Regions from separate parts of the Mesorhizobium sp. M0954 genome, predicted to be linked through region 3. Evidence: predicted binding sites of a transcription regulator. Region 3 holds the regulator's gene; each other region holds the start of a gene.

Region 1 (10,452 bases), on a different contig from region 3:
CAAGGATGCCGAGTTCAATCCGACCGGGCGGCAAGGTGTCTATTCCGGTTACCAGAGCTGGACCAACCGTGCCGGGCGTTTCCGCTCGCTCGGCGACGGGCAGGTGGATTTCGGCGGCATCTTCTCCAAGCTCACTCAATACAATTACGATTCATGGGCGGTGCTGGAATGGGAATGCTGCCTCAAGCACCCGGAGGATGGTGCGGCCGAAGGCGCTCCCTTCATCCAGCACCACATCATCAGGGTGACGGAAAAAGCATTCGACGACTTCGCCGGCGGCACGACCGATAAAAAGATGCTGCGCGGCATGATGGGGATCTAGCACAGATATCCCTCCCCCTCGAAGGGAGGGTCGATCCACGCAGCGGATCGGGGTGGGGTCGCCGGGCGTAGAGCTCGGCATGAACCAACCCCACCCGGCCGTGCGGGCCACCTTCCCCTCAGCGGAGGGGTATTTCAGTGACGAGGGAGAAAATCATGGTTGGCGCATCGAAGACGGAAACGGGAGGCGGTCCGATCCGCTACGGCATGGTTGGCGGCGGACAAGGCGCCTTTATCGGCGCGGTGCACCGCATCGCGGCGCGCATTGATAACGAGTTCGTGCTGGTTGCCGGGGCCCTCTCGTCGAATCCGGAGCGCGCCAAGGCCTCGGCGGCCGAGCTTGGGCTCGATCCGGCACGCAGCTACGGCTCCTATGCCGAGATGGCCAAGGCGGAGGCCAAGCGGCCGGATGGCATCGAGGCGGTGGCCATCGTCACGCCGAACAATGTGCACGTGCCGGCAGCCAAGGCTTTTCTCGAGGCCGGCATCCATGTCATCTGCGACAAGCCGCTGGCGACGTCGCTGGCCGAGGCGAAGAGGTTGGCCGCGCTGGTCGAGAAGACCGGCAAGGTGTTCGTGCTGACGCATAACTACACCGCCTATCCGATGGTGCGGCAGGCACGCGAGATGGTGGCCAAGGGACAGCTCGGCGATATCCGTATCGTGCAGTCGGAATATCCGCAGGACTGGCTGACCGAAGACCTGGCCGCCACCGGCCAGAAGCAGGCTGCGTGGCGCTCTGACCCGAAGCAGGCGGGTGCCGGCGGTGCGCTGGGCGATATCGGCACGCATGCCTACAACCTTGCCCGTTTCGTCTCCGGGCTGGAGCTCGATTCGTTGTCGGCCGATCTCGATGCCTTCGTGCCGGGGAGGCTGCTCGACGACAACATCAATGTGCTGCTGCGCTTCAAGCCGGTCGGCGGGTCGCACCCGGCGAAGGGAATGATCTGGGCAAGCCAGGTGGCGCCCGGCCACGAGAACGGGTTGAAATTGCGCATCTACGGCTCGAAGGGCGGCCTCGAATGGGTGCAGGCCGACCCGAACTATCTCTGGTACACGCCGTTCGGCCAGCCGAAGCAGTTGATTACCCGTAATGGCGCCGGCGCGCTCCCCGTCGCCGGGCGCGTCAGCCGCGTTCCGCCAGGGCATCCGGAAGGCTATCTCGAAGGTTTCGCCAACATCTATCAGGAAGCCGCGCGGGCTATTCGTGCAGCGCGCCGGAAGGGCGGGAAGCCGGCCAAGGATGTCGTCTTCCCGACCGTGCAGGACGGCGTCGAGGGCATGGCCTTCATCGAGGCCTGCGTGAAGTCGTCGAAGAAGAACGGAGCGTGGACGAAGCTTTAATCGCTGCGCCCGGTTAATGGGAAGTCCCCGTCACCCGGATTGCCAGCCGAATTGCAAGGCAATTCGGGGCAATCCGACCTTTCCTCGTGGGGAGAGGAGATCGTTGGCGCTGGCGTTCACCTCTTTTCCCCGGCGGGGAGAAGGTGGCCACGAAGCGGCCGGATGAGGGGGCTTGTGGCGAAGTCGCCGGAGGAGCAAGCCCGGCCGTAAAAAGGGGAGGGGCGTCGATGAAAATCGGCATGTGCATGTTGTTGTGGACGACCAGTGTCTCAAAAAAACACGAGCCGTTGTTGAGGGACATCAAGGCGACCGGCTTCGACGGCGTCGAGATACCGGTCTTCTCCGGCACGCCGGACAACTACAGGAAACTCGGCGAGCTGCTCGACCGTATCGGGCTGCAACGCACCGCCGTCTCGGCGATGGGCGATCCGGCGATGAATTTGATCTCGCCGGATGCCTCGACGCGCAAGGCCGGTATCGACTACATGAAATCGACGATCGACTGCGCTCAGGCGCTTGGCGCGAACACGTTGAGCGGCCCGCTCCATTCGACACTCGGGGTCTTCTCCGGCAGCGGGCCGACGGCGGCCGAGAAAAAACGTTCGGTCGCTTCGCAGCGCGTCATCGGTGACCATGCCGGCAACAAGGGTGTCACCATCGGGCTGGAGGCGCTCAACCGCTTCGAATGCTATCTGCTCAACACGATGGACGATTTGTCGGCGCATATCGACGCGATCGACCGGCCGCACATCAAGGCGATGTACGACACGTTCCATGCCAACATCGAAGAGGCTGACCCGATCGGGGCCTATACGCGCAACCGCAAGAACATCGTCCATATCCACATTTCGGAGAACGATCGCGGCGTGCCGGGCCGCGGCCACGTCCCTTGGAAAGAGACGTTCTCTGCCATCCGCAAGAGCGGTTATGACGATTGGCTGACGATCGAGGCGTTCGGCCGCTCGCTGAAGGATCTGGCCGCGGCCACCAAGGTGTGGCGCGACTTTTCCGAAGGCCCGGAAGCCGTCTACCGCGACGGCTACAGGCATATCAGGAATGGATGGAGGAAGGCGCCCTAACCGCACGCCTGCGCAACGCCTCTGTCAGCCCTGGCCGGCCTGGATCCGGTTGTAGTCGTGGATCGTCCTGCTCAAGCGGCGGCGCAGGAAATTGGAAATGTTGTCGAAGATGAAAACGACGAGCAGGACCAAGAGCACCATGTAGAAGACATTGGCCCAGTTGGAATTGGTGCGCATCGCCTCCCAGAGCTTCAGGCCGATGCCACCGGCACCGACGGCGCCGATGATCGTCGCGCCCCTGGTGTTGGATTCCCACTGATAGAGTGTCTGGCTGATGAAGACCGGGATCACTTCCGGCAGCACGCCATAGCGCTGCACCAGCAAGCCGTTGGCGCCGGTCGACTGGATGCCCTCGCGTGGCTTGTCGTCGATGTTCTCGAGGCCCTCCGAATAGACTTTGCCGAGCGTGCCGATCTCGGTGAAGAAAATCGCGGCGCTGCCGGCAAGCGGGCCCGGGCCGAAGGCGCGGGTGAAGAACAGCGCCCAGATCAGCATGTCGACCGAACGCATGAAATCGAAGAACCGCTTTAGCACCTGGCTAAGCAGGCCGCTCGGGGTGATGTTGCGGGCGGCGAAGAAGGCGAGCGGGAAGGCAACGATGCCGCCGAGCAAGGTGCCGAGAAACGCCATGACGATGGTCTGGAACAGCTTCGTCCAGACGTCGCCATGCTGCCATTGGGCGTTGTTCCAGATATTGTCGGCGGCCAGCGCAATGTTTGATGTGCCCGGCTTGAGCTGGGGTCCGGACATCAGCAACGAGACCACCTCGCCGGGCGACTTGCCGAAGAAGGGCGAGCGTGTGTCGAAGACGAAATTCGCCCAGCCGAGGAAGCGTTTGCGGACCTTGACGCGATCGACGGTTATGCGGACCTCGCCGGCAAAGCCCATCCTGGCGACGATCTCATCGTCATGCGCGGTGATCCACTCCGGCACCGGGCCGGATATTACCGGTTTGCCGCTGGTCAACGACATCGGCACCGCCTGGCCATTGGCGACCAGCGTCGCCTCGGTCTTGTCGAAGATGACCGATTTGGCCCGGCCGTCGATCAGGATGGTGTAGGAACCGTTGGCGTTGGTGATGACCCAATCGGGATGCGGGTCTTCGCCGAGCGCCGAAAAACGCGGGTATCTGGGTGTGATCTGAGGCTGGTCGAGACGGAATTCCGGCTGCAGATCGTAGCTGATCCATTGCGTCAGGAAGAGCGGCAGGCGCTCCCAGTGCGATTCCCTCAGCACTTGCGGCAGGCTGAAGAACCACAAGGCGTAGAGGAGATAGAGCAGGATGCCTGTGAACAGGACCAGCGGGCCGAAGCGTTTGTACAAGGGCCGCCGGAACACTTGGGGAAAGCGCTCCTCGATCGACCGCATCTCATCGGCGGTCATTGCGGCCATGGGCCGTCTTCTTGTTGATTTGCCATGATCTTTTCCAAAAACCGGAATCCACTTTTTGGGATCATGGTCAGGCACCCATCATGAATGCCTGCTCGCCGACGAGCTTGCGGCGTAGCCAGGCGGAAAACTGGTCGACGAGGAAGATCGTCGTGAACAGCAGCAGCACCAATGCCAGCGTCTTGGCGCCGAAGCCGCGCGAGATGGAGAGCTTCAGTTCCTCGCCGATGCCGCCACCGCCGACCGCGCCGATAATGGTCGAGATACGCACATTGATCTCGATCCTGAGCAGCGTGTAGGACATGAAATTGGGCAGCACTTGCGGCAGGCCGGCAAAGCGCACGCGCTCGAACCAGTTGGCGCCGACCGCGCGCAGGCCTTCTTCGGCGCGCATGTCGATGTTTTCGTTGATCTCGTAGAAGAGCTTGCCGAGGGCGCCGATGGAATGCAGGCCGATGGCGATGATGGCTGCGACCGGGCCGGTCGAGAGGATGGCTGCGAACAGGCCGGCAATGACGATCTCGGGGAAGGCGCGAAGCAGTTCCATGAAGCGCTTTACGACGAGCCTGAGCATCGGACTGGGCGTCAAGTTGCGCGCGGCGATGAAGGAAAAGGGCACCGCAAAGACAAAGCCGATGAAAGTGGAAACCAGCGCCACGTTAAGCGTGGTGAGCATCAGCTCGAAATATTCGGGTAGATAAAAGCCGCCCCAGAGATAGACGCGGCCAAGCGGGAAGTTGAACTCTTGGCTGCCCTTGTCATGCGGCGATGCGATGTCGAACAGCGCCCGCCAGACGTCGTTCCAGTCCTTGGGAACAAGCCAACTAAGGAAATCCAGTATGTGCGGCAGCCGATCGAAGAAATGTCCGGCATTGGCCTCGTCGGCGAACCACATGGCTGTGCACATGGCGACAAGCAGTGAGCCGATGCCGAGCGCCGTGTAGAACCGTCGCAAGGACGTCTGGCGTCGCCAGGCGTCTGCTGCCTGCCGGACCGCGTCTGAACGAATTGTAGCGGCGAAGGTCATACGGGGTCACGAGCGGACACACAAAAAGGGCGGCGACCGCATCGGCCCGAAAGTCGACTTTCGGAAAGCACGATGCGGCATCTAAGTGTTAGAGCGTACTTTGTGCGTCCAAGTGGACGCACGTCGCTCTAATGGACGCCGTCCTTTTCGAAATTGTCGTCAGCCGCCGATCGCGGCTTTGCGGGCTTCGACGATGACGCTGTAGAAGTCCGGCTTCACCGGAACATAGCCGGTGAAATCGCCGCCTTCGATGGCCTCGAAGCAAGGCTTGTCCTTGGCCGGCAGGCCGGTGAAGAAGTTGGCGAGCTTGGCGCTCATGTCGCCGCCGAGTGCGGTGCGCACGACCAGCGGGCCGTTCGGGATCAAGCCGGAGCGCCAGACTTCAACGAAATCGTTGGGGTCCACGGCGCCCTTGGCGACTTCCTTGTGGAAGGTGCCGGAGGTGTAGCCGTTCTTGAAGTCGCCGATGCCCGAGGAGTCGTCAATCGCAACATCGACCTTGCCGTCGCGAACCGCGAGAAGGTTGTTCTCGTGGCCGCCATTGAACTGGGTCGAGGCGAAGAAGGTTTCGTTCGAAGCGCCGGTGTCCTTCGGGATCTGGGTCAGCGGGATCAGGTAGCCGGAGGTCGAATCCGGGTCGGCATAGCCGAGCTTCTTGCCCTTGGCCGACTTGATGTCGGTGATGCCGGACGACTTCAGCGCCAGGCCGATCGAATAATAGCCGGTCGCGCCGTCGGTCTGCTGGGTGGTGAGGATCGGGGTCACGGCGTTCGGATCCTTGAGGTAGACGCTGGCATAGCCCGACGCGCCAAGCTCTGCGAAATCGAGCGTGCCGCCGAGCAGGCCCTGGATAACGCCGTCATAGTCGGCGGCCGGGAACAGCGAGACCTTCTCGAAGCCGAATTCGGACTTCAGGTGATCGGCGAGGCACTGAAAGTTGCGCAGCCGGTCCGCTTCGTTTTCACCGCCAAGGATGCCGATGCGGAATTCCTTGATATCCTGGGCGTGAGCGGCGCTTGCCGCGATGGCGAGCAATGAAACGGCGCCAAAAACCATCTTCCTGAACATTATCTCTCTCCTGTTGGTCTCGGCCTCGCGCCGGTAGCGTTCGAATTTTTTGACAGGTGCCTTTGACGCGGGCGGGCGATCAGGTCGTTCTCAATATCCCGGGAATGCGGGCTCGAGCGGTCCGGCGGATGCAGCGATTTTCTGTTTGATGGCGACACTGGTGGAGGTGATGGCCTCGGAGATTTCGCCGCCATTGCTGTCGGCGCCGTAGACCATGCGCACGGCCTCGCGGTTGAGGGCTTCAGGCGGGCCGTCGAAGACGACCTTGCCGGCGGCTATGCCGATGATGCGGTTGCAGTAGGTGCGGGCCGTATCCAGCGTATGCAGATTTGTGATGACGGTGATGCCCTCGCGCAAATTGATGTCCTGCAGCGAATCCATCACCACCTTGGCGTTGAGCGGATCGAGCGAGGCAATCGGCTCATCCGCCAGCAACACCTTCGGCTGCTGCATCATGGCGCGCGCAATCGCAACGCGCTGCTGCTGGCCGCCGGAAAGCGTGCCGGCCGGCTGCAGGGCGGTGCGGGCGATGTCGAGGCGCTCGAGGGCTGCAACCGCCTCGGCGCATTCACCGCGGGAGAACATGCTAAATAGGTTGGACACGGTCGAACGGTGATTGAGCCGGCCGAGCAGCACATTGGTCAGCACATCGAGGCGCGGCACCAGGTTGAACTGCTGGAAGATCATGGCGCAGTCGCGCTGCCAGCGTCGGAGCGGCGAGCCGCGCAGCCGGGAAATTTCGGCGCCGTCAAAAAAAATCGATCCTTGGCTCGGATCGATGAGGCGGTTGATCATGCGCAGAAGCGTCGATTTGCCGGCGCCGGAGCGACCGATGATGCCGACCATCTGACCGTGCGGAATCGAGATGTCGACATTGCTGACAGCGGTGTTCTTGCCGAACCGGCGGGTGACGCCGCGAATTTCGAGCGTTGCTGACATTTCTGGCGTTGCTGACATGGGTAAGTTCCAGTCCAGTCGCGGTTGAAGGTCTGTTAACCCTCGCTAGCGCAACGGCATGAACCTGCGGTGTCGGATTGATGTCAGTTTTGTTACTGCCCACAGGCGCGTTTGGCGCGAAGGCGAGTTGACCCAAACCGCTGCCGTCCGGGCGGCTTGGATGGGATCAGCCGAGGATCAGCAACTCCTCGAAATGCTCCATGTCCCTGAAGCGGCAAAAGGCAGGTGGCCGCAGCTCGATCACCGGAGCCTGGCGGGCAAACAGCGAGAGGCAATCGTCGAACAGATCTTGCCACTCGGACGCCCCTTCGTCCGCCAGACGCCGGATCTGGTAGGCGAACGTGATGTGGAAGACGTAAGTGTCGTGGTCGGGATGCCGGTATCCGAAAGGCGCCGACAAGGCATCGCGCCATGCGCGCAGGATATGCACGTCCTCATCGGTTGCGCCGGCAACGGTCAAGCCCGTCGGCACGACATCGACGACCTTGATCTTGAAGGCGCCGTAGCCTTCGAAGCCGTTCAGGCGTTCCTGATAGAGGCGGGTCATGTCGTCGATGCTGGTGTCGAGCGGCACATCCTCCGGCCAATAGGGAAGCCGGCGGCGGTATTCGATGATGCCCTGGAACAGCGTCATGTGCAGGCTGGAGACGGGCGTGAAGGCCAGCCCGTCGGCATCAGGCATGGCGCGCATGCGCTCACGCACGTCGATGATCACCGCTTCCGAAGCCGAGCCGTTGACGAGATGGCAGACGACCGTGTTGCCGGGCTCGTTGAGAAAATTACCAGAGGTGTCGTAGCGCCTGCCGAGATGCACCGGAGGGGTCGGGTTCGAGCCGGCAAAGAATCCGGCGAGCGAAGGTCTGACTGAAACAGGCATTGCGATCTCCAAAGGAAGGCCGCGTCCTGCCCCGACGATGTGTCAGGGACATGAAAACCGTGCCAAGAAGTAGAATATCAAAGGCATGATTCGCCAAGTGATGCTGCCGGGGTTTCCACATCATCAAGATTGAAATAAAGATTCAAACTCGTATCAAAGAGAGGCTTCCTAATTGCTACGTTGGCGCCAGTGGTTGCGACTGTATGCTGCAGGGGTAGTCGCTGCGATGAGTTTCACAGTGGCCCTGGTTTTGACGTCCATATATCGGGTTGGTAGCTTGAACCATCCAATATCTGGATACTTGTACAATTATGGAAATGGGCGTGACGCGGCCATTATTCTAATGATTCTCATTTTTTTAATCGTTCTAGTTACGATAAATTTTGCAAATAAAGTTGAGGAAAAAACCAAATCGCTTATAGATATTGGTTATGACAAAAAATTTATAGAACTTATCAGGTTAAATCAGACTGGTGTTGCTATTCTTATTACGTTAGGATTTCTTTCTATTATTTTGGACATTTGCCTGAGCGGCTGACTTATTCAGGGCGTCAACCCCCATGCTTCTCCAAAAACTGATTGGCCTCCAGCTCGCGGAAATCGTCGAGCGCGGCGCGCAGCCTTGCATGGTCCCAGTCCCACCAGGCGAGCGCCTGGTAGCGCTCCGCGGTGCGGCGGTCGAAGCGTTCGCGGATCGGCTTGGCCGGTACGCCGGCGACGACGGTGTAGGGCGCGACGTCCTTCGACACCACCGCGCCGGCACCGACCGCCGCGCCATGGCCGACGGTGACGCCGGGCAGGATGGTCGAGCCGTGGCCGAGCCAGGTGTCGTGGCCGATGGTGACGCGTTTGGCGCGGCGCTTGGCGAAGAATTCGCTCTCGTGCTCGCGTCGTCCCAATAATCCGAGGCGCGATAGGTGAAATGGTGCAGCGTCGGCCGCTAGGTCGGATGGTTGGTGGCGTTGATGCGCACGCTGGCGGCGATGTTGGCGAATTTGCCGATCGTCACGCACCAGACGCCACAGTCCTGCATCATGTAGGAATAGTCGCCGAGCGTGCTTTCCGACACCCGGCAGCGCTCGGCGATCTCGGTCCAGCGGCCGAGCGTCGAGTTCTCGACTTGCGCCGTCTCGTGGACCAGCGGCGTTTCCGACAGCTTTCTTGTCATGCGGCAATTTTCCCGGCGGCAAAAGCTGTCACGTCGATGACGCGGTCGGCCACCGCCTCGCGCACGTCGTGGTCGTGGAAGATACCAAGCAGGGCAACGCCGGCCGCCTTCTTGGCCGCGACCAGCGCAATCACCACGTCGCGGTTCCTGGCATCGAGCGAAGCGGTCGGCTCGTCGAGCAGCAGGATCGGATGCTCGGTGATGAAGCCGCGCGCGATGTTGACGCGCTGCTGTTCACCGCCGGAGAACGTCGCCGGCGGCAGCGCCCAGAGCTTCTCCGGCAGGTTGAGCTGCGCCAGCAAGGCGCGTGCCTTGCCGTGCGCGACCTCGCGCTCCTCGCCGCGCTCGACCAGCGGTTCGGCCACGACATCGAGCGCAGAGACACGCGGCACGGTGCGCAGGAACTGGCTGACATAGCCGATGGTAAGCCGGCGCACGGCAAGCACGGTGCGCGGGCTGGCCGAGGCGAGATCGATGAGCCCGCCCTCGTGCTGGACGATGATCTGGCCTTCATCGGCGGCATAATTTCCGTAGAGCATTTTCAGGATCGAGCTCTTGCCGGCGCCGGAAGGGCCGCCGAGCACGGCGCATTCGCCGCTCCTGATCGAGAACGACACGCCGGCGACGACAGGCAGTTTGATGCCGTCGCGCAGATGCATGGTGAAGCTCTTCGCGACATCGGAGACAACGAGCGGGGTTGTCATCAGAGGGTTCTCCAATCGTCATTCGTCTGCGGGCCAACACCCCCCTCTGGCCTGCCGGCCATCTCCCCCTCAGGGGGGGAGATTGGCTGTCGCATTCGGTTTCGCCATTCTCCTGTGTCGCAGAACGGGCGGGACATAAAAGCTGCTGATCTCCCCCCTTGAGGGGGAGATGGCCGGCAGGCCAGAGGGGGGTACGCCGGAGCAATCATCGTCACACCTGCAGGATCGAGGAGACAAGCAACTGGGTATAAGGCGCGCGCGGATCGTCGAGGACGCGGTCGGTGAGGCCGCTTTCGACGACGCGGCCGTCCTTCATCACCATCATGCGCTGCGACAACAGCCGCGCCACGGCGAGATCGTGGGTGACGACGATGGCGGCCAGGCCGAGATCGGTGACCAGGCCGCGCAACAGATCGAGCAGGCGCGCCTGCACCGAGACGTCGAGGCCGCCGGTTGGCTCGTCCATGAACACCAGCCGCGGCCCGGTGACGAGGTTGCGGGCGATCTGCAGGCGCTGG
Region 2 (10,452 bases), on a different contig from region 3:
CAGGCCGATCAGCGTGCCGGCGTCGCGCACGGAAAACCGGTGCAGGAAATCTGCCCTTGGGCGCGCTGCTGTGTGTTGAGTTATATCGGTCATCCGCTGGTCCTGTCTGTTATGCACCGGCCCGATGGCCTTGCGCCTTGCCGGCCTCAATCTCCGTTTGGGGTATGGCGTACGCGGCGATCGCCTGTTCGCTGAGACTTGCGCGGCCCAGTTCGGCGGCGACCGTGCCGTCGCGCATGACCAGCACGCGGTCGGCGAGCCGGATCACCTCGGGGAGTTCGGACGACACGACGATTACCGAATGGCCTTCGGCGGCGAGTTCCTCGATCAGGTGGTAGATCTCCGCCTTGGCGCCGACATCGATGCCGCGCGTCGGCTCGTCGAACAGAAGGATCCGCGTTCCCGCCGCCAGCCAGCGGCCGATGATCGCTTTCTGCTGGTTGCCGCCGCTGAACAGGCGGATCGGCCGGTCGAGCAGGAACGGCCTGAGATTGACCCGCTTCATCTTCTCGGCCGCGACCCGTTTCAGCCTTTTGTGATCGATGACGCCGCGCGGCGCGAACACGCCCATCGAGGCCAGCGCCATGTTGCTGGAGATCGACCGCAACGGCACGATGCCTTCGCGCTTGCGCTCCTCCGGCACCAGGCCGATGCCGGCCGCGATGGCGTCGCGCGGACTGGAAAGCTTTACCGCCTTGCCGTCGATCTCTATTGCGCCTGATGAGGCCCGGTCGGCGCCGGCCAGCAGCCGCAGCAGTTCGGTGCGGCCGGACCCGACCAGGCCGGCAATGCCCAACACCTCGCCGTGATGCAGGTCGAACGAAACGTCACGGACCTTGGTTGCCGAGGCGAGGCCACGCACGCTCAGCCTGATCTCGGGGGAAGCATGCGAGCGGTGTTGTTCCTGGGCAAGCTCGCGGCCGACCATCATCGAAACGACGGCCTTTTCCGACACCTTTGCGAGATCGACGGTTTCGACCACAACGCCATCGCGCATGATGGTTGCGCGCTGGCAGATGCCGAACGCCTCGTCCAGCTTGTGCGAGACATAGACGACCGCGACACCGTCGCGTGCCAGACCGGCAATGACTTCCGCCAGCCGTTCGAACTCGCTCGGCGTGAGGCTCGACGTCGGCTCGTCCATCGCCACGATCCTGGCGCGGTCGAGCAGCGCCCGCGCGATCTCGACGATCTGCCGCTGCGCCACCTTCAGGCTGCCAAGCGGGGCTGCCGGATCGATGGTCGGGTCGATGGCGGCCAACGCTTCCGCAGCGCGGCTCTCCTGCTCGCGCCGTGCGACGAAGACGCCGCCGCGCCTCAACGGATGGCCGAGGAACATGTTCTGGGCGACGCTGAGGCGTGGCACCTGCTGTAATTCCTGATGGATCATCGCCACGCCGGCGGCGCGCGCCGCGACCGGGCTGTTCAGCGTCACCGGTTTGCCGTCGATCAGCACGCTTCCCGCCGTCGGCCGGTAGACGCCTGACAATATGCGCAGCAGCGTCGATTTGCCGGCGCCGTTTTCACCGAGCAGGCCATGGATCTCGCCGGCGCCGACCGAAAACGACACTTCGCTCAGCGCCCGCACAGCCGGAAACTCTTTGGAAATGCCCTCGAATTGCAGCCGCGCTGACATTGCTTCGGTTCTCCAGGCAAGGTGCCGACCCAAGGCCGGCACCTGCCGGCCCTGCTCTACTGGCCCGCTGCCGCGTCCTCGAGCAGCGCCTTGCGCACGGCATCGCCGCCGCCGGAGTAACGGTCGGCATTGTCCTTGGTGATCAGCGCCTGCGGCGTGGCAACGACGCGCGGCAGCTTCTGCCCGGCCACCAGCCGCAGCGCCGATTCCAGCGCCACCTCGCCGGTCAGCACCGGGAACGAATCGACGGTGCCGGTCAGCTCGCCGGCGCGGATCGAGGCATAGGCGTCGGAGATGCCGTCGGTGCCGAAGACCGCAACCTTGTCCTGCAGCCCGGCAGCCTTGACCGCCTCGACGATGCCCAGCGCCATGCCGTCATTGTTGGCATAGAAGCCGATCAGGTCGGGGTGCTGCTGCAGGATGTTGGTGGCCGCGTCGTAGGAGGTCTGGCGATCCCAGTTACCGGGGACGCTGGCGACGACGTCGAACTTGCCGGCCTCGGTGATCGTTGTCTTGAAACCGTCGGTGCGCTGGACGGCGGCGTAGACGCCGGCCTGGCCTTCGACGATGGCGACCTTGCCGCCGTCCGGCCGGTTCTTGATGAACCATTTGGCGACGCGCACGCCGTTGTCGCGCTGGACATTGCCGACATAGTGCTCAGCCTGCGGGATGACCGCGTCGTTAACGTTGACCACCGGCACATTGGCTGCCTTGGCCTGTTCCATGATCGGCTGCAGGTTGGAGTCGGTCTGCGGCGAAACGAGCAGCACGTTGTAGCCTTGCGTGACCAGGCCTTCGGCGATGGTGAGCTGGCCGAGCTGGTCGCCCTCGCTCTGCGCCGCCTGGTAGACCACGGGCACGCCGGTGCGGTCGCCGAACGACTTGTAGCCCTCTCCCAGCGAGCGCCAGTATTCGTTGGTCAGCGTCTTGGAGACCGCACCCGCCTTGGTGCCCTCGGGCAGCTTGGGGAAGGCCCCGAACTTGGCCTCGAGCTGCGACCAGTCGATGCGATCCTTCTCGGTGTCGGAATTGAGCGGCGCGAGGTCCGCGGAAAAAGCCGAGCCGATGGACAGCGCCATCAGGGCAGCGGCAGCGGTGGCAAGTAGAAATTTCATGATCTTCCTCCCTTGTTGAAAAACGGTCTATGCCGCCGGCCTCAGCTGTCCGGCCCGAGCATGGCTTCCTGGATGATGGCCTGCGAGGCGACCGCGTCCTGACGGTCGACGGCAGTGGACAGGCGATTGTCCTTTTCCAGCCGATCGACGAAGCGCAGCATGCGCTTGACAGTCGCGATGTTGACTTCGCATTCGTGGACCGGGTCGAGCCCGGTCATGTCGGGGAACGTGTCGAAGTAGATGGCGCCGGCATAGCCGTCTCGACGGATCTGCCTGAGCAGCTCGATCGTCTGCAGCGTATGCACGGCCCCGACCATCAGGCCGTCGTCGCGCTTGGCGTAGCCGTCGTTGAGATGCACGCCGAGCAGCTTGCTGTGTCGCGCCACGAGTGCTGCGGCAAAGGCCGGCTGCTCGTCGGCATAGAGCACATGGGCGAAATCGAGCGTCACGCCGAGATTTGGCAGGCCGATCTCGCGGATCGCCAGCAATGTAGTCGCCGCATCTGGCATCAGGCTGTAGGAGCGCGGCTCGTTGGGTTTGTATTCAAGGCTGATTTGGCAGCCCGGATCATGCGCCGCAACTTCACGAATGCCATCGATTTCGTGTTGCCAGAGCGCTGCGTAGTCCACCTGGAAGGCATAGTCGAAGCCATCCTGCCCGAGCCACAAGGTCATCAGGCTGGCGCCCGCCTCGCGGGTGGCGTCGATGCCGGCCTTGGTCAGGTCGATGGCTTCGCGGCGAATGGCAGGATCCGGGTTGGTGAAGGCGCCGAGCTTGAAAGCCGGATTGGAATAGTAGCGCATGGCGAAACCATTGATGGAAAGCCCGATATCGCCGAGTTTGCGCGCTATTTCCGCAGGCTTTTCATCGACATGGTCGGGGAAGTTGAGGTCGAGATCGGTCAACTCCGCAACCTTCGCCGCACGTGCCGCCATTTGCAGCATGGACGGTTTGCCGACAAGATCGGGCCACTCGGACTGTGGCCGCGAGGCAAAGGAATTGAGGCGGGTGGCGAAACGATAGGCAGTCATCGGGGACCTTCCATTGTCATAACTTTACATTAGAACGATTATTTGTAAAGTTGCTAATTGCTCGCTCGGCGACGACGAATTCGCCATACCCAGGCCAGTTGCGACCATGGGGGACAAGCAAGCGCGGCACTGTCACGCAAGTATCATGTTCGCGTCCTAGATCGCTTCTCCGAAGGCTTTCGCGGCATCCTCGATGCCACGCGGCGCTTTTTCATATCCCGGCAGCTTTGTCTCAAAAGAGGATATCCATGAAAAACCTGCACCGAACCGCGTCCCTCGCCGTCGCGCTGGCGATGTTCACCGCCTTGACCCCGGCCTTGGCTGAAAACGCCGCGACCGTCGGCGGCGTCGGCTTCGTCAACAAGGGCCTGGTCGGTGTCGGCCGCATCCCGGCCAGCCAGAAGGACAAGTTCGGCGAGACGTTTGGCTCGGGCTCGGGTATGTCGATCGACGCTGCCGGCTGGACGCATGGCGCCGATGGCTATAAGGGCTCGCTGTGGCTGCTGCCGGATCGCGGCTACAATGTCGTCGGCACCACCGATTACCGTCCGCGCCTCAACACGATCGCCCTCGAGTTCGCGCCGATCGCGCCGGGTGCGGCACCGGCCACCGGCCAGGAACAATCGGGCCTCACGGCGACGCTTGCCGACACCATGCTTTTGACCGACGACAAGGGCGCCGACGCAACCGGCCTCGATCCGCTCAACGGCGTGCGTGCCGCGACCGACGACATGCCGATCCTGCCCGAAGCCAACGGCAAGCTCGCGCTCGATAACGAAGCGATCGCACGGCTGCCCGACGGCACGATGTTCATCTCGGACGAATACGGTCCGAACATCTACCGCTTCTCCGCCGATGGGCGTCTGATGTCGGCAACGCAGCCGCCGGCGGCGCTTGTCCCGATGCGTCACGAGACGCCAAACTTTGCTTCCAACAATCCGGGACTTGGCGCGGCAGACCCGGATCCGAAGGATCCCGAAACCGGCCGTCAGAACAACCAGGGCCTCGAAGGCATGGCGCTGACGCCGGACGGGAAGTTCCTGATTGCCGTGCTGCAGTCGGCCCCAAGGCAGGATGGCGGCGATTCCGCCTCGACGCGTCAGAACACGCGCGCGCTGGTCTACGATGCCTCGGATCCCGGCCAGCTCAAGCTCGCGCATGAATATGTCGTGCCGCTGCCGGTGTTCACCGATGCCAAGGGCAAAACCAAGATCGCCGCGCAGAGCGAAATCGTGGCGCTGTCGGACAAGACCTTCCTGATGCTGGCGCGCGACAGCGGCAATGGCCAGGGGCTGAAGGGCGACACCTCGCTCCACCGCGAGATCAGCGTCGTCGATGTGTCTGCGGCAACCGATGTCGCCGGCACAGAATTCGACAAGGACAAGCCGCTGGCGCCCAAGGGTGAGCTCGATCCATCGGTGACGCCGGCCAAGCTGACGCCGCTCATCGACATCAACGACAAGACCGAGCTCGGCCGCTTCGGGCTGCACAATGGCGCGCCCAACGACCGCAACAACCTTTCGGAGAAATGGGAGGCGATGTCGGTGGTGAGCGTCCTCGATCCAAAGCTGCCCGACGACTATTTCCTGTTCGTCGCCAATGACAATGATTTCCTCACGCAGGACGGCTTCCAGGTCGGCGCGGCCTACAAGGCCGAGGATGGCGCCGATGTCGACACCATGTTCCTGGTCTATCAGGTCACGCTCCCAGGCCTCGCCAAGAAGTAGCGGCACCCATACAGGCGGACGCGCCGAACGCGTCCGCCTGAGCTGGCGCGATTGAGCGGTTGTACCTTCAGTTGCGGCTCGCCCGCGCAAGGACGGTGTCCTGGTGCGTTGCAAAAACCTGCGACTGACGATCCAGTCGAAGGCACTTACCTCAACATCTCCGCGTCCTTTGGCACGCCGGCATCGATCGGCTCGGCCGTCCTGTTCGACACGGCGGCGATCTTCCCGGCGGCCGACAGGTTCGGGCGCACGAAGACCGGCGCGACGCCGTCGACGCGGCTGTAGAGGTCGATAATGTCCTGATTCATGAAGCGCACACAGCCGGAGGAAGCGTTCTTCCCAATGGAATCCCACTCCGGCGTGCCGTGCAGCCTATACATCGTGTCCTTGCCGTCACGGAAGAGATACAGCGCGCGGGCACCAAGCGGGCTCTGCGGGCCGGGCGGCATGCCGTCCTTGTATTTCGCCAGTTCCGGCCGGCGTTGGATCATTTCCGGCGGCGGCGTCCAGACCGGCCACTTCTTCCTCGCCTGTACCACGGCGCTGCCGGTCCATCCGAAACCGGCCTTGCCGAGGCTGACGCCATAGCGAATTGCCTTGCCGCCGTCGCGCACCAGATAGAGGAAGTGCTCGGAAGTATCGACGACGATCGTGCCGGGTTTTTCTCCAGTCGGGTCGGCCACGATTTGCCGCACGAATTTCGGATCGACCTTGGCTACCGGGATTGCCGGCAGCTGATAGCCCTCGTCCATGCGCGCGGCATACATGCTTGCGGCATCGCCGAAAGCCGGATCGCTTGGTGCCGCGGGCACCGGCGCCGCCACGTCCGTCGTAGTGCACGACGAAAGAGCCACGGAGGCCGCGCCCAGAGCGGATGCACCAAGAAAGGCGCGCCGGTTCAGGCGCTCAAAAAACAACGGAATATCGGACATGAGCCCCCCGGCCTACCCATGAGATCCAGGAAAATGCGGCCCCACGCGTGCGGGATCAATATACGATTCCGGAAGGTTGAGAAATGCTTAGATCAAGGCACGCCAGGCGGAATTTACAGCGCCGCATCGACCTCTCCCGTTAAATCGGCAATCATTGCGGACTCAGACAAGCCTTCGCCGAGTTGCCTGCCATGGACGACAACATGCCCCCGCGCCGGCAGACCGGCGACCTCACCAGTGGGCCTATCCCGCGCACCCTGTTGCTGTTTGCCCTGCCGGTGCTCGGCTCCAATGTGCTGCAGTCGCTCAACGGCTCGATAAATGCCGTGTGGGTCGGCCGTTTCCTCGGTGAAGCGGCGCTGACCGCCACGTCCAATGCCAACCTCGTGCTGTTTCTCATCCTCGGCACCGTCTTCGGCATCGGCATGGCGGCGACCATCCTGGTCGCACAATCCGTCGGCGCTCGTGACCTGCCCGAAGCCCGGCGCATCGTCGGAACCAGCGCCACCTTCTTCTTCCTCGTCTCGGTGGTGTTCGCGGTCTGCGGCTGGATCTGGGTCGATGCGATCCTCGATGCGCTCGGCACGCCGGCCGACGCGTTGCCGCTGGCGCGCTCCTATCTGCGCATCATCTTCCTCGCCGTGCCGATGATGAACCTGCTGTCCTTCGTCATGACGGTGCTGCGCGGCGCCGGCGATTCGCGCACGCCTTTCCTGTTCATGGCGCTGGCCGTCATGCTCGACGTCGTTTTGAACCCGTTGCTCATCCTCGGCATCGGCCCGTTCCCCGAACTCGGCATCGCCGGCTCGGCCACCTCGACGCTGATCGGCCAGACGGTAAGCGTGGTTGCCATCCTGATTGTGCTCTATGCGCGCAAGCACCCGCTGCGGCTGGCCGGCCCTAATCTCGCTCTGCTGCGGCCGGACCCGGCGCTGCTGCGCATCGTCGTCTTCAAGGGCGTGCCGATGGGCCTGCAGATGATCGTCGTTTCGGCCGCGGCGCTGACGGTGATGGGCATGGTCAACTCGTACGGCTCGCAGGTTGCAGCTGCCTACGGCATAGCCGCACAGCTCTGGACCTATATCCAGATGCCGGCGCTCGCCATCGGCGCCGCGGTGTCGTCCATGGCGGCGCAAAATGTCGGCGCCAGGCGCTGGGACCGGATTGGACGCATCGCCACCTCCGGCGTCGGCTTCAACCTTGTGCTCACCGGGATGCTCGTCGCGCTGCTGTTCGTATTCGATCGCGCGGTGCTCAGCCTCTTCCTTGGCAGCGACAGTGCAGCAATCGACATCGCCACTCACATCAACAAGATCGCGTCGTGGTCCTTCATCCTGTTCGGCATCACCATCGTGCTCTTCGCCACCGTGCGTGCCACCGGCGCGGTGATGCCGCCGCTGATCATCCTGGTGATCTCGGTGCTGCTGGTGCGCACCAGCTTCGCCTATTTCTTCCGAAGCGTGATCGGCGAGGAAGCTCTGTGGTGGAGCTTTCCGGCTGGCTCTATAACCTCGCTCGTGCTGGCCGCGGCCTATTATCGCTTCGGCCGCTGGCGCAGCCTGCACATGATCGAGAGCCGGCCGGCTGCCGGCGAACCGCCGGATACCGGCCTCGGCGTACCGCGCCAGCGCGCGCACCTTTCGCCCGAGACACCGAACGGCTGAAAGGTCGGCTCAGCGCGCGTATTTCGCGCCAAACCCGAGAGCGACCAGGGAAAAGACGACAATCATGCCGGCAAAGGCCACGCTTGCCGCGGTCGCACCTGCCACCGTCGACAGAACGCCGATGCCGATGACCGGCAGCGCGTTGCCGCAAAAACAGCAGATGAAGAAGGCCGAGACGACTTCGGCGCGCCGGTCCGCCGGCGCGATCTCGTTCACCACTTGCAAGCCGCCGCGATAGCCGAGCGCTGCCGCCACGCCGCACAAGGCGGTGCCGGCAATCATTATGGTCATCGAGGCGAAGACCTGCGCCGCAACAATCATCGCGACGGTTGGGATCATCAGCGCAAGCGCCGCGAACATCGCGGCTCGGCTCGAAAGACGTGCCGTCGCTACAATGGTGGCGGCCGTCACGATCGCCAATTCAAAGAACAGAGCGCCGGCTTCGGCATGGTTGGTTACCTGCAGTTGCTGCGCCAAAATGCTCGGTGCGAGTGCTGCATAAAAGCCGACCAGCGCCATTGCGCCAAAGCCGGTCACCGCCGGCGCAACGAAACTTGCGCGGATGTCATCGGGTACGGAAAGCCGCGGCCGCATCGAAACGTCAGCCAGTTTCCCCGGCCGCGAAACGGTTTCCCGCGTGCGCCAGACGAGCAGGGTTACAGTCGCGAGCATCGCCAGGTAGACGACGAATGTCAGCCTGAGCGGCCAAGGCGCGTATTCGGCGAGCAACCCGGCCCCCAGCGCACCGAGGCCGAGGCCGAGAAAATTGGTGCTGGTGGCAATCGTCGCCGCCTGTGACTTGTCGTCGGTCGGGAGCAATTCGGCGAGCCAGGCGGTGCCGGTGCCCGCGCCGACGCCGATTCCCAGTCCGCTCAGAATTCGGGCGATGTCGAGCCAGGCGACATTTTCGGCGAACAGGAAAACCACCGCGCTGACCACGGCCACCGCCATCCCGGCCAATGCCATTGGACGGCGCCCGATGACATCGGACACACGCCCCAACATCAGCAGCGCCGCCAGATTGCCGATGACATAGACGGCGTAGACCAGCGTCAAAGTGATCTGTGAGAAGCCGAAGACCTGCTTGTAGATGATGTAAAGCGGCGTCAGCGCCGTGCTGCCGGCGAAAAGAGCCGCGATCATAGCGGCCACGGTGGCCGCTGCAGCGCGGCCGCCGAGTTCGTAATCGCGCGTCATGACTTGAGCGTGAGCGGTCATTTTTTCGACCTTTTGCTGTTCGGGATCTGACATCCTAACGCCTTTTTCGCGTCAGCCGTTCCCCCTCCCCGGCTTGCTCCTGACAAGTTTGGCAGCTTTGCCGATGGCGCTGAGCGAGATCCTCTTTTAACTTCAGCGGATTGTCAGGGGAGATTCATGGGCAAGGGACGAGTCGAGGCATTCACCGATGGCGTGGTCGCCATCATCATCACCATCATGGTGCTGGAATTGAAGGTGCCGCATGGCGAGGATTTTTCCGCGCTGGCACCACTCTGGCCGATCTTCCTCAGCTATGTGCTGTCCTTCATCAATGTCGGCATCTACTGGAACAATTTGCACAACATGTTCCATACCGTGCAGCGGGTCGACGGCCGCGTGCTGTGGGCGAACCTCAACCTGCTGTTCTGGCTATCGCTGATGCCGGCGACGACAGCCTTCATGGGTGAGAACCATTTCGCGCCGGTGCCGGTTGCTGTCTATGGCGTCGACCTAGCGCTCTGCGCCATCGGCTTCAACATCCTCACCATGGCCCTGCATCGACTGCACGGCAACGAGACTCTCTTCGCCAGGGCGTTGGGCAATGACCTCAAGGGAAAGATCTCGCTGGTCCTCTATCTTTCCGCCATCGCGCTGACCTTCGTCAATCACTGGATCGGTGTCTCGATCTATGTCCTGGTGGCGATGATCTGGTTCGTGCCGGACAGACGCTTCGAGCGGCTGATCGAGAAAATAGGCCCCGTCTAGCCTCGCATTGCTTTCAGCTTTTCCGCTACCGAAGCGGCAAGGTCGGCGTAGCGCTCCTCCAGCCGCTCGGCCGCCTTGATCACTGAAAAATCATGGCCGAATTTTTCCAGCGCCATACGCAGCTTTTCGACGAATTCGGCCTGTTTTTCGAGCGCCGAAAACAGCGTCATAACTTGCGCTTCGCTGATGTCGGGATTGGCGAGCATCTGCGGTACCTCGCGGCTCATCTGGTCGCCGGTGGCGGTCTGTTCTTTCAGGATCTCGATCCAGTCGGTCAATCGTCAGGTCTCCTTTTTCGATATCAGCATGCGCAGCGCCCGCCGATGCGGTCAACCCGAAGATGCCGGGATCGGCTTGCGCGAGCCTTTTTCCGCGCTAAGTTCGC
Region 3 (10,452 bases):
GCGGCCGCGGCGTTCGGACTTCTCGGAAACGTCGGCTCAGTTGCAGACTGCAACAGTGCCAGCCGTCACGCCGGCGCAGACCTCTTCTTTCTTGATCCAGCCGGCGTCGATGACGACGTTGAGGTTGTCCTTGGTGATGGCGACCGGGGTCAGGAACAGCGACTTGACGGTATTGCCGCCGGGCGTGGTGAAATCCTTCACGCCGGCAATGTCGGTCATCTGCTTGCCGTCGGCCAGCTGCGAGGCGATCTCGGCGGCATTCTTGCCGAGCTCGCGCGCATCCTTCCACACCGACACGGTCTGTGTGCCGAGCGCGATGCGGTTCAGCGCGGCGTGGTCGCCGTCCTGGCCCGAAACCGGAACCGATCCGGCCAGCCCTTGCGCTGTCAGCGCGGCGACGACGCCGCCGGCAGTGCCGTCATTGGCCGCGACCACGGCATCGACCTTGTTGTCGTTGGCGGTCAGGAACTGTTCCATGTTCTTCTGAGCGTTGGCCGGCAGCCAGCCGTCGGTATAGGCCTCGCCGACATTCTTGATCTTGCCGCTGTCTATTGCCGCCTTCAGCACCTCCATCGAACCGGCAAACAGGAAATCGGCATTCGGATCGGAACCCGAACCCTTGATGAAGACATAGTTGCCTTCCGGCTTCACCTTGAAGACTTCCCGGGCCTGCATGCGGCCGACTTCCTTGTTGTCGAAGGTCAGGTAAAAGACGTCCTTGTTCTCGATCAGCCGGTCGTAGCCGACAACCGGAATACCTTCGTCCAGCGCCTTTTGCACGGCCGGCCCGATGGCCGAGGCGTCCTGCGCCAGGATGATCAGTGCGTTGGCGCCCTGCGAGATCAGGCTCTCGACGTCGGTGAGCTGCTTGCCGGGGTTGGACTGTGCGTCGGCGGAAATATACTTGTCGCCTGCGGCCTCGATGGCCGCCTTCATTGCGGCCTCGTCGGTCTTCCAGCGCTCTTCCTGGAAGTTCGACCAGGAAACGCCGATGACCTTGTCTTTAGCCTGCGCCACCGACGCCAGCGCCAGCGTCATGGCGACACCCGCCAGAATGGCGGTCGTGAATTTCTTCATCATATCCTCCCTGCGCCGCGTACGGCGTGACCAATTGGCTCAAAGACCAGCTTAGAAGCTCTAATTTTTTCGAGCCTCGAAAAAATACTGGCCCGATCTCCGGCTGCTGTCAACATCGATTCTGATGGATTTTGATGACTCTGCGAGTTTTTTCGAGCGTCGGAATAAACGATGACAGCGCCACCTGCATCTGACACTATTTGCCTCATCCGACACTATTTGTCGGACATTACCGACGGCTTCCGGTTCATGAGCGGCCGCGGCAACCGGGAGGAAAGCAAAACAATGTCGGTCGGAATCCGCCATGACGATTTGCGCCGGCGCAACCGGGCGATGGTGATCTCGGCGGTGCGCCGGGCCGGCCAGCCATCGCGTACTGAGATCGCAGCTACCACCGGCCTCAGTCATTCGACCATATCGGCGATTTCTTCCGACCTGATACGGGAAGGCATCCTCGCCGAGAGCAAGCCAAGTGAGCCCGTTTCGTTGAAACGCGGTCGTCCGCAAGTCGGCCTCGCCCTCAACCCGGAAGCGGCGGCGGTGCTGACCGTGGTGTTGTCGCTGAATTTCCTTTCGGCCGCCATTATCGACTATACGGGACAGGTGGTCGCCGAGGAACAGCGCCGGCTGGACACGCTGACTATGCCGCGCGACGAGCTGATCCGTGAATGCATGGCCATCGTCCGGCGCCGGCTGCAGGATCCAGATCTTGACGTCCGCAGTGTCGCCCGCATCGCCCTGGCGATTCAGGGCATTACCGACTCCCCTGCACGCGCCATGCTGTGGTCGCCGATCACGCCGCAGACCGACATCGCCTTTGCCGACATGCTGGAGGACGAATTCGGCATCCCGGCAACGGTGGAGAACGACTGCAACATGATGGCGGTGGCTTTGCGCTGGCGCAATCCGGATCGCTATCGCGACGACTTCATCGCCATCCTGCTTTCGCATGGCATCGGCATGGGGCTGGTGCTGAAGGGCGAACTGTTCACCGGGACGCATTCCTCGGGCGGCGAATTTGGCCACATGATCCATCGTCCGGGCGGCGCGCTCTGCCGTTGCGGGCGGCGCGGCTGCATCGAGGCGTATGCCGGGAACTACGCCATCTGGCGCAACGCCAGGCAGATGAGCGAAGACAGCGAACCGGTCGCCGACGTCAGCGACGCCGACATGCGCGCACTGGCGGCCCGGGCGCGCGAGAAAGATGGGCCGGAACGCGAGGCCTACCGCAAGGCCGGCGAAGCGCTGGGTTTCGGTCTCGGCTCGCTGTTCGCGCTGATCGATCCGGCACCGGTCGCGATGGTCGGCGCCAGTGCCGCCGCCTTCGATCTGATCGAGCCGGCCTTGCGGAAGGCAATCGCCCAGACCGCCGGCGGCCAGCATTCAGGCTCGATCTCCTTCGATACAGAGCCGAACGAATTGCCTCTGATCCGCGAAGGCTGCGCGATGCGGGCGTTAAGCTTCGTCGACCAGGAGATTTTCGCGCCGGGCGCGCAAATGAGGCCCAGCGTCAGAAAGAACGTAGCCTGACCAGGCGGGTCAATCTTCCCTGATCGCATAGCCGGCGCCGCGGATGGTGCGGATGACATCCGGCATCCGGCCGTTGTTGACGGCTTTGCGCAGCCGCCCGACATGCACGTCGACGGTGCGTTCGTCGATGTAGATTGTCTCCCCCCAGACATTATCGAGTAACTGGCTGCGCGAGAAGACACGGCCCGGATGCCGCATCATGAACTCGAGCAGCCGGAATTCGGTCGGCCCGAGCCTGATTTCGCTCTTCTTGCGATAGACCCTGTGCGATTCGCGATCGAGCACGATGTCGCCGACCTTCAGCACGCTGGACAGCACTTCCGGCTTGGCGCGCCGCAGCAGCGCCTTGACCCTGGCCATGAATTCCGGTGTCGAAAACGGCTTGACCAGATAGTCGTCGGCGCCGGTCGAAAGACCGCGCACCCGGTCGCTCTCCTCGCCGCGCGCGGTCAGCATGATGATCGGCAGCCGCTCGGTTTCGGGGCGCACCCGCAACCGACGACAGAGCTCGATGCCGGAAACCGCTGGTATCATCCAGTCGAGCACCAAAAGGTCGGGCACATTCTCCTGCAAACGGATCTCGGCTTCGTCGCCGCGTGTCACCACCTCGACCTGGTAGCCTTCGGATTCGAGATTGTAGCGGAGCAGCACACCCAACGGCTCCTCGTCCTCCACCACCATTATGCGTGGTGCGATCATCGGCTGGGCACCCCCATCATGTCACCGGTGCGGACATTGTCGTTTCGTCCTGCTTCGGACGATTGACCGGCAATTGCTCGCCGGTCAGCACATAATACGCATTTTCGGCGATGTTGGTGACATGGTCGCCGATCCGCTCCAGATTCTTGGCGCAGAACAGCAGGTGCGTGCAAGCGGTGATGTTGCGCGGATCTTCCATCATGTAGGTCAACAGCTCGCGGAACACGGACGTGTATTTAACGTCGATGCGCTCGTCGGCGGCACGAAGCTTGGCCAACGCGGCCGCATCGCCTGCAGCATATTCCTCGATGACACCCTGCACCTGGATGAGAACCAGCTGCGCCATCGCGTCGATGGAATGCGACAGGTCCCGCGGCGTGGCGCTGAGGCCGACCGCACTCACGCGCTTGGCGATATTCTTGGCAAGGTCGCCGATGCGTTCGAGGTCGCCCGCCATGCGGATCGCTCCGACCACATGGCGAAGATCGTGGGCCATCGGCTGGCGTTTGGCGATCAGGGTGATAGCGCGGTCGTCCAGTTCGCGTTGACGCGCATCCATGATGGCGTCGTCGGAAACGACGCGTTGCGCCAGCACGTTGTCGGAATTCAACAGCGCCTTGGTCGCCCCGCCGACCATCGAACCGGCGAGGTCGGCCATGTCGCGGATCAGCTTGCTGATCTGCTCGAGATCCTCGTCGAAAGAAGCGACTGTGTGTTCGCCCATGGTCCTGTCCTCATATGCATGATCGGAACGGCTCAGCCGAAGCGGCCAGTGATGTAGTCCTGCGTGCGCTTCTCGCGGGGCGACGTGAAGATCTTCTCGGTCCGGTCGAACTCGACCAGTTCACCCAGATACATGAAGGCCGTCTGGCGCGACACGCGCGCCGCCTGCTGCATGTTGTGGGTGACGATGACGATCGTGTAGTCGGCTTGCAATTCGTCGATCAGTTCCTCGATCTTGGCAGTCGACAGCGGGTCGAGGGCCGAAGCCGGTTCGTCGAGCAGAATGACTTCCGGCTTCACGGCCACGGTGCGGGCGATACAGAGCCGCTGCTGCTGGCCGCCGGATAGGCTCAAGCCGCTGGCGTTGAGCTTGTCCTTGACCTCGCTCCACAGCGCGGCGCGCTTCAACGCCTGTTCGACGCGGCCGTCCATCTCGGACTTGCCGAGGTTCTCGTAGAGCCTGACGCCGAAGGCGATGTTCTCGTAGATCGACATCGGGAACGGCGTCGGCTTCTGGAACACCATGCCGATCTTGGTCCTGAGGAGGTTGAGATCCTGCGACCGGTCGAGAATGTTCTTGCCGTCGAGCAGCACCTGGCCCTCGGCCGTCTGTTTTGGGTAGAGCTCATAGATGCGGTTGAACACACGCAGCAGCGTCGATTTCCCGCAGCCCGAAGGGCCGATGAAGGCCGTGACGCTGCGCTCGGGCAGCGACAGGCTGATGTCCTTCAGCGCCTTGCTCTGGCCGTAGTAGAAGTTGAGATTCTTGACCTCGATCTTCGTCTTCTCGGTGACCGTTTCGGTCATCGTCATGTCTGGGGACAACATCTGTGTCATCTGTCCTCTCTGCGTCCGGTAAGGCTGCGGGCGAGGATGCTCAAGCCCAGAACCGTCAGGGTGATTATGAGTGCGCCGGTCCACGCCAGTTGCTGCCATTCCTCGTAAGGGCTGAGAGCGAACTGGAAGATGGTCACCGGCAGGCTGGCCATCGGCGCGTTGATATTGCTGCTCCAGAACTGGTTGTTGAGCGCGGTGAAGAGCAGCGGCGCCGTCTCGCCGGAAATGCGTGCTATCGCCAGCAATATGCCGGTGACGATGCCGGACAATGCGGCGCGGTAGGCGACCGAACGGATCACCACCCAGCGTGGCGCGCCGATCGCGGCACCGGCTTCACGCAACGCGTTCGGCACCAGGTTGAGCATGTCTTCAGTGGTGCGCACGACCACCGGAATGACCAGGATGGCAAGCGCAACGGCGCCGGCAATGGCCGAGAAATGTCCCATTGGCCGCACCATCAGCTCATAGACAAACAAGCCTATGATGATCGACGGCGCCGACAACAGGATGTCGTTGATGAAGCGGACGACGGTGGTGATGCGCGAAAAGCGTCCATACTCGGCCATGTAGGTTCCCGCCAGCACGCCGATCGGCGTGCCGACGACAACGGCGATGATCGTCATCAGCAGGCTGCCCGTGATGGCATTGAGCAAGCCGCCGGCCTCGCCCGGTGGTGGCGTCATCTCGGTGAAGACCGCGAGCGAAAGCCCGGCTATGCCCTTATAGACCAACGCGCCGAGAATGAGCGCCAGCCAGGCAAGCCCGATGCCGGCGGCGACGACGCAAAGCGCCATCATCACCGAATTCCTGGCTTTGCGGCGGCTGTGGAGCGATGAGGATGTCGACATCGGTCAGGCTCCCGTACGGGCGTCGATCCGCATCAGCATATAGCGGGCGGCGGCGAGGATCAGGAAGGTGATGACGAAGAGGATCAGGCCGAGCGAAACCAGCGAGGAGGTGTAGAGGTCGCCGTCGGCCTCGGTGAATTCATTGGCGATGGTCGCCGAGATCGTCGTGCCCGGCGCGAACAGGGAGGCACTGATGCGATGTGCGTTGCCGATGACGAAAGTCACCGCCATGGTTTCGCCGAGTGCCCGGCCGAGGCCAAGCATGACGCCGCCCATGATACCGATGCGGGTATAGGGAATGACCACGCGCCGGGTCACTTCCCAGGTCGTGCAACCGATGCCATAGGCCGATTCCTTCAGCACCGCCGGCACCGTATCGAAGACGTCCTTGGTGATCGAGGTGATGAAGGGCAGCACCATGATGGCGAGGATCAGCGCCGAGGTCAGAAGGCCGATGCCGTAAGGAGGGCCGGCGAAAAGGCTGGATAGTCCCGGCACGCCGTGGAAGATGTTGATGATGAAGGGCTGTATCGTCGTCTGCAGGAACGGCGCGAACACGAACAGGCCCCAGATGCCGTAGATGATCGAAGGAATGCCGGCCAACAGCTCGACCGCTATGCCGATAGGACGCCTGAGCGGGCGCGGGCAGAGCTCGGTGAGAAAGATTGCAATGCCGATGCCGATCGGAACCGCGATCAGGATGGCAATGGCCGCCGTCACCAGCGTGCCGTAGATCGGCGCCAGTGCGCCAAATTTTTCCGTAACGGGATTCCAGCTCTCAGTCGTCAGGAAAGAAAAACCGAACGACGACAGCGCCTGCCATGAGCCGGCAAACAGCGAGATGGCGACACCGCCGAGGATGACCAGCACAAGGATTGCGGAAGCGCGGGTGAGTCCGCGGAATATGGCATCTGTGAGCGCGAAGCGCCGCACAGTAGCTTCCCTGGCCCGGGCTGCTGCAGATGATGGCATGGCATCGGAAGCGATGGTCATTGGGTCCTCGCGATTAAAGGCAACAGGGAGGGCGCCATCGACGCCCTCCCTGGAGGAGATTACATAGCCGAGTAGAGCGGCTTGCCGTCGTCGCCGACGACTTCCTTGGCCCACATGGCCTTGACGCTCTCAACCACCTTGTCGGGCATCGGAACGTAGTCCAGCTCGCCGGCCATCTCGTCGCCCTTGTCGTATGCCCAGGCGAAGAATTTGAGCGCTTCGCCGGTGGTCGCGGCATCATCCGGCTTCTTGTAGAGCAGGATCCACGTTGCCGCCGTCATCGGCCAGGACTCGGCGCCCGGCTCGTTGGCGAGGATGACGCCATAGCCCGGCTGCGAGCTCCAGTCGGCATTGGCCGCTGCCGCCGAGAACCCCGCCGCGGTGGGCTCGACCTTCTTGCCGTCCTTGTTGATCATATCGGTGTGGGTGAGCTTGTTCTGCTTGGCGTAGGCATATTCGACATAACCGATCGCGCCGCCGGTCTGGGAGACGTTGTTGGCAACGCCCTCATTGCCCTTGGCGCCGATGCCGACCGGCCATTCCACGGCCTTGTCGACGCCGACCTTTTCTTTCCAGACCGCGCTGACGTCGCCGAGGTAATAGGTGAAGTTGAACGTCGTGCCCGAACCATCGGAACGGTGAACGACCGCGATCGCCTGCGAAGGCAGCTTGACGTCGGGATTGAGCTTCTTGATCGCTTCGTCATCCCAGCTCGTGATCTTGCCGAGGAAGATGTCGGCCAGCGTCGGGCCGTCGAGAACCAACTCGCCCGGCTTGATGCCTTCGAGATTGACGACGGGAACGATGCCGCCCATCACCATCGGGAACTGAGCCAGTCCGGTCGCTTCAAGCTCGTCGCCCTTGAGCGGCGCATCCGAAGCGCCGAAGGTAACGGTCTTGGCCTTGATCTGCTTGATGCCGCCGCCGGAACCGATCGACTGGTAGTTAAGGCCAACGCCGGTGTCTTTCTTGTAGGTGTCGGCCCACTTCGCATAGATCGGGTAGGGGAAGGTGGCGCCGGCGCCGGAGATGTCCGCGGCGAGCGCGGCGGACAGGGTGAGGGTGGTCGTCGCCGCAGCCATTGCAATCGCAACGGCCGCCGAGCGGATGAAATGTCTCATGTGGCCTGCTCCTGTTCGGAATATGGTCTCTCGGCGCCATTCCTCCGGCGCCCGCTGAGGCCAATAGCCCCCGATTATTACAGTCGCATGACAGTTTCATGTCGCTCCGGTAACGACGTCCAGCCGGGTTAAGAAGGAGCGGCCGCGGGCTTTTGTCGGCATGGGCCGCGGTTTGCCGCTGGAATCAGCAGCTTGCGTGAATTCCGGCCGGCATCGTCTGCTCGGCGATCGCAGCCACCGGCTTTAAAAGAAAAAAGCCGGACGGGAGCGCGTTGCATGCAGCCAGAACGTGTCATGGCCGCGCCATCGCCGAAACAGGTCCGTTGGGGTAAATCTGACCCTGTTTCTTGCCGGCGGTCGCTGCTCCCGCCCGTAACTGGAGGAGCGGAACTTCGAATATCCCATTGTCGCCACTGAGCGCGGCTTTGGTATGGTGCGATCGCACCATGGCCTTACGCTGGAAGCGTTGACGAATCGCAAGGTTCTAACTCGCGCTGGACCTCCATCCGCGCCCGACCCGGCGCTCGATCTTCGAGCAACGCCTTCCACTGGAAGTGCGACGACTTCTACTTCACGGTATCTACTCCCTTCGCCCTATTCCGCCGGTTGTCGGTTAGGCCGAAGCAGCGTTATAAGCTTGCAGGGGTATTGCTGATGTCTCGACGGATTCTGCCTGTCTTCCTGTGCCTGGCGCTGCCTCTGGGAAGCGGCTGCGCGCGCAGCTATGACGGCACCGTCATCATTCCCAAGCCGCTCGATGTTCGCCGTTTCTGGGACAGGCCTTCGCCGCAGGCGCAAGCCGAACAGTCGCAACTGGAGACCGACGTCTTTCCAGTGGCGCCGCAAACGCCGAAAAGGCCGGCGGTGCGCAGGAGCGCGGCTTCCGTTGCAACGCCTCGGAGGAGGGTCACCAACAACCCGCCCATGCTGTCGCCGGAGTCGACGAAGCCGCTAACTTGCAAGAATGTCAGCGAGCCCGGTAAACGGGCCCGCATGGTCTGCGAATAACCAGCCGACGTCGGTCGATGCGCACGGCTCCAGGCCTTGAAGCGGCTATCCGGCCAGCCGTCTCGGAACATCGCCCGCCCTGGTCAGTCCGCCGGGAAAAAGGCCGGCCCGACCACTCTCACCGGCCGCGCGCCGATCGCTTTCTCGATCGACTGATGCTGGGCAGTCCCTGGCACCTCGAAAACCGACGTTTTTGCCCCTGCGAGAGCCGCACCGGCAGTTTCGATCCCGGATTCAGGAATTTCCGCGACGACGCCAAGATCCGGCTTTGCGGTCGGCAACGGAATGATGGCGTTGCTCATGTTGGCCGGTGTCACGGTTCGTGCCCTGAGTTCGGCAACGCGCTGGTAATAGCGCTTGACGTCACAGGCCTTGAAGTTCGCGTCGTCGCGGTACCGGAACGCGGCAGGTAGCTCCACATAGGGTTTTCCCGACTCGAGCGCGACCATCTCCTCGGTCTCGCGAGTGGCGTCGCTCAGCGTATAGAGGTCGACGCCGGCATCGTCGCAGATGTAGCGACACTGATCGACCGTTTCCTTCAGATCGTCGCTCTTGGCGAACTGCGATTTTGGCGCGGGGAAGAAATATCCGTCCGACAAGCGAACGCAAAACAGCATCCGATTGCCGCCAATTGTTGTGCCTGCGGACTGGGCCTTGGGTGCCGGGCGTTGCTGCGCCGGCTGTTTCTTGGCAGCGGGGGCGGCGCAGCCCAGCGCGACAAACCTGGCCTTCAGTCCGGACGTGTCCCTGCTCGAATTCGACAGTCTGGCGATCTGCCGTTGCACCTCCGCCTTGCTGCTGACCAGGTCGGCGCAGGGATTGAAGAAGAAGCCGGCGGTTTTCGCTGCGCATCTGCGTTGTCTCTCAAGCTTTTGAATCGCGGCGAGTTGCCGGCGCAGTTGGGCAAGCTCGGGGCTGGTCCCGCCGCTGCGCCCCGCCGAAAGCAATTGGCTCCTGATGGCACCGCAGCTATCCGCGTAGGAGAAGGATGTGCCGAGCGCAACGGCTATTGCCGACACCAGCATCAGAATCGTGAGGGGCCAGAAGCGTGTCATTGGAACGACCATTATCCTTGTTGCACCGAGAACATGATTTCTTTGTCGACTATGGATAAGTACTAGCTAAATCAGTTTTTCCTAATTGAAGTAGATCAAACCGCCACCAGAGACTTTAGCTCTAGTGTATTAGATCTACTCGTGTAAATTCAATATTACATTTTTATTTCAAGATTGAGACGAACCGGCAGCAACGCCGGCGGACGCCCGCCACGGCGAAGTTTGATGCGCGCGGCGGGTTCGGCATCGCGATCAATCCGGCGTTACCGGCCGGCCGTCGCTGAAACCTTAGCCCTGGGATCGGCGTTGAGCGGCCAAAGGAGGAGACCGCAAATGTCGATCCACTTCACTGTCGCGGACCTGACCAGGAATCTGTTCCATTCACTTTGGTTGGACCATGAACGCGCACCGAGGCCACTCGACCACGAGCAGAGGCTTTTGCTGGAGTGCTATCTCGCCGGCCAGATACCGGAATCGGCTTGGAGCGACTATGTCTTCGAGGTGCCGGAACTGGCGCGACATGTCGAGGCGAGACGAAGGCGCCACTAAAGCGCATCGCGG

Evidence for each region. The regulator PhoB, encoded in region 3, activates phosphate uptake and scavenging genes when phosphate is short. The targets are predictions, from matches to a motif close to TGTCATNNANCTGTCAT.
Region 1: a site for PhoB is predicted at 7,255-7,271, ahead of phnC (phosphonate ABC transporter ATP-binding protein). Genes of this name have one in related genera too.
Region 2: a site for PhoB is predicted at 3,913-3,929, ahead of NKH93_RS15780 (esterase-like activity of phytase family protein). Genes of this name have one in related genera too.

What each region holds. Positions count from the first base shown of each region.
Region 1 covers NZ_JAMYNR010000001.1:10,348-20,799, forward strand. The annotation lists gene NKH93_RS00060 (sugar phosphate isomerase/epimerase family protein) at 1-322, shown strand, start outside; gene NKH93_RS00065 (Gfo/Idh/MocA family protein) at 478-1,665, shown strand; gene NKH93_RS00070 (sugar phosphate isomerase/epimerase family protein) at 1,893-2,744, shown strand; gene phnE (phosphonate ABC transporter, permease protein PhnE) at 2,769-4,136, opposite strand; gene phnE (phosphonate ABC transporter, permease protein PhnE) at 4,204-5,160, opposite strand; gene phnD (phosphonate ABC transporter substrate-binding protein) at 5,320-6,228, opposite strand; gene phnC (phosphonate ABC transporter ATP-binding protein) at 6,319-7,185, opposite strand; gene NKH93_RS00095 (DUF1868 domain-containing protein) at 7,352-8,062, opposite strand; partial or broken gene NKH93_RS00100 (DapH/DapD/GlmU-related protein) at 8,614-9,230, opposite strand; gene phnL (phosphonate C-P lyase system protein PhnL) at 9,227-9,934, opposite strand; gene phnK (phosphonate C-P lyase system protein PhnK) at 10,146-10,452, opposite strand, start outside.
Region 2 covers NZ_JAMYNR010000010.1:77,904-88,355, reverse strand. The annotation lists gene NKH93_RS15800 (ABC transporter permease) at 1-93, opposite strand, end outside; gene NKH93_RS15795 (sugar ABC transporter ATP-binding protein) at 110-1,636, opposite strand; gene NKH93_RS15790 (sugar ABC transporter substrate-binding protein) at 1,693-2,751, opposite strand; gene NKH93_RS15785 (TIM barrel protein) at 2,793-3,782, opposite strand; gene NKH93_RS15780 (esterase-like activity of phytase family protein) at 4,031-5,509, shown strand; gene NKH93_RS15775 (L,D-transpeptidase) at 5,656-6,441, opposite strand; gene NKH93_RS15770 (MATE family efflux transporter) at 6,633-8,105, shown strand; gene NKH93_RS15765 (MFS transporter) at 8,115-9,323, opposite strand; gene NKH93_RS15760 (TMEM175 family protein) at 9,480-10,067, shown strand; gene NKH93_RS15755 (hypothetical protein) at 10,064-10,345, opposite strand.
Region 3 covers NZ_JAMYNR010000008.1:23,264-33,715, reverse strand. The annotation lists gene xylF (D-xylose ABC transporter substrate-binding protein) at 37-1,077, opposite strand; gene NKH93_RS12910 (ROK family protein) at 1,363-2,607, shown strand; gene phoB (phosphate regulon transcriptional regulator PhoB) at 2,617-3,306, opposite strand; gene phoU (phosphate signaling complex protein PhoU) at 3,323-4,030, opposite strand; gene pstB (phosphate ABC transporter ATP-binding protein PstB) at 4,063-4,866, opposite strand; gene pstA (phosphate ABC transporter permease PstA) at 4,863-5,714, opposite strand; gene pstC (phosphate ABC transporter permease subunit PstC) at 5,718-6,707, opposite strand; gene pstS (phosphate ABC transporter substrate-binding protein PstS) at 6,767-7,828, opposite strand; gene NKH93_RS12875 (hypothetical protein) at 8,483-8,836, shown strand; gene NKH93_RS12870 (DUF2865 domain-containing protein) at 8,920-9,891, opposite strand; gene NKH93_RS12865 (hypothetical protein) at 10,225-10,440, shown strand.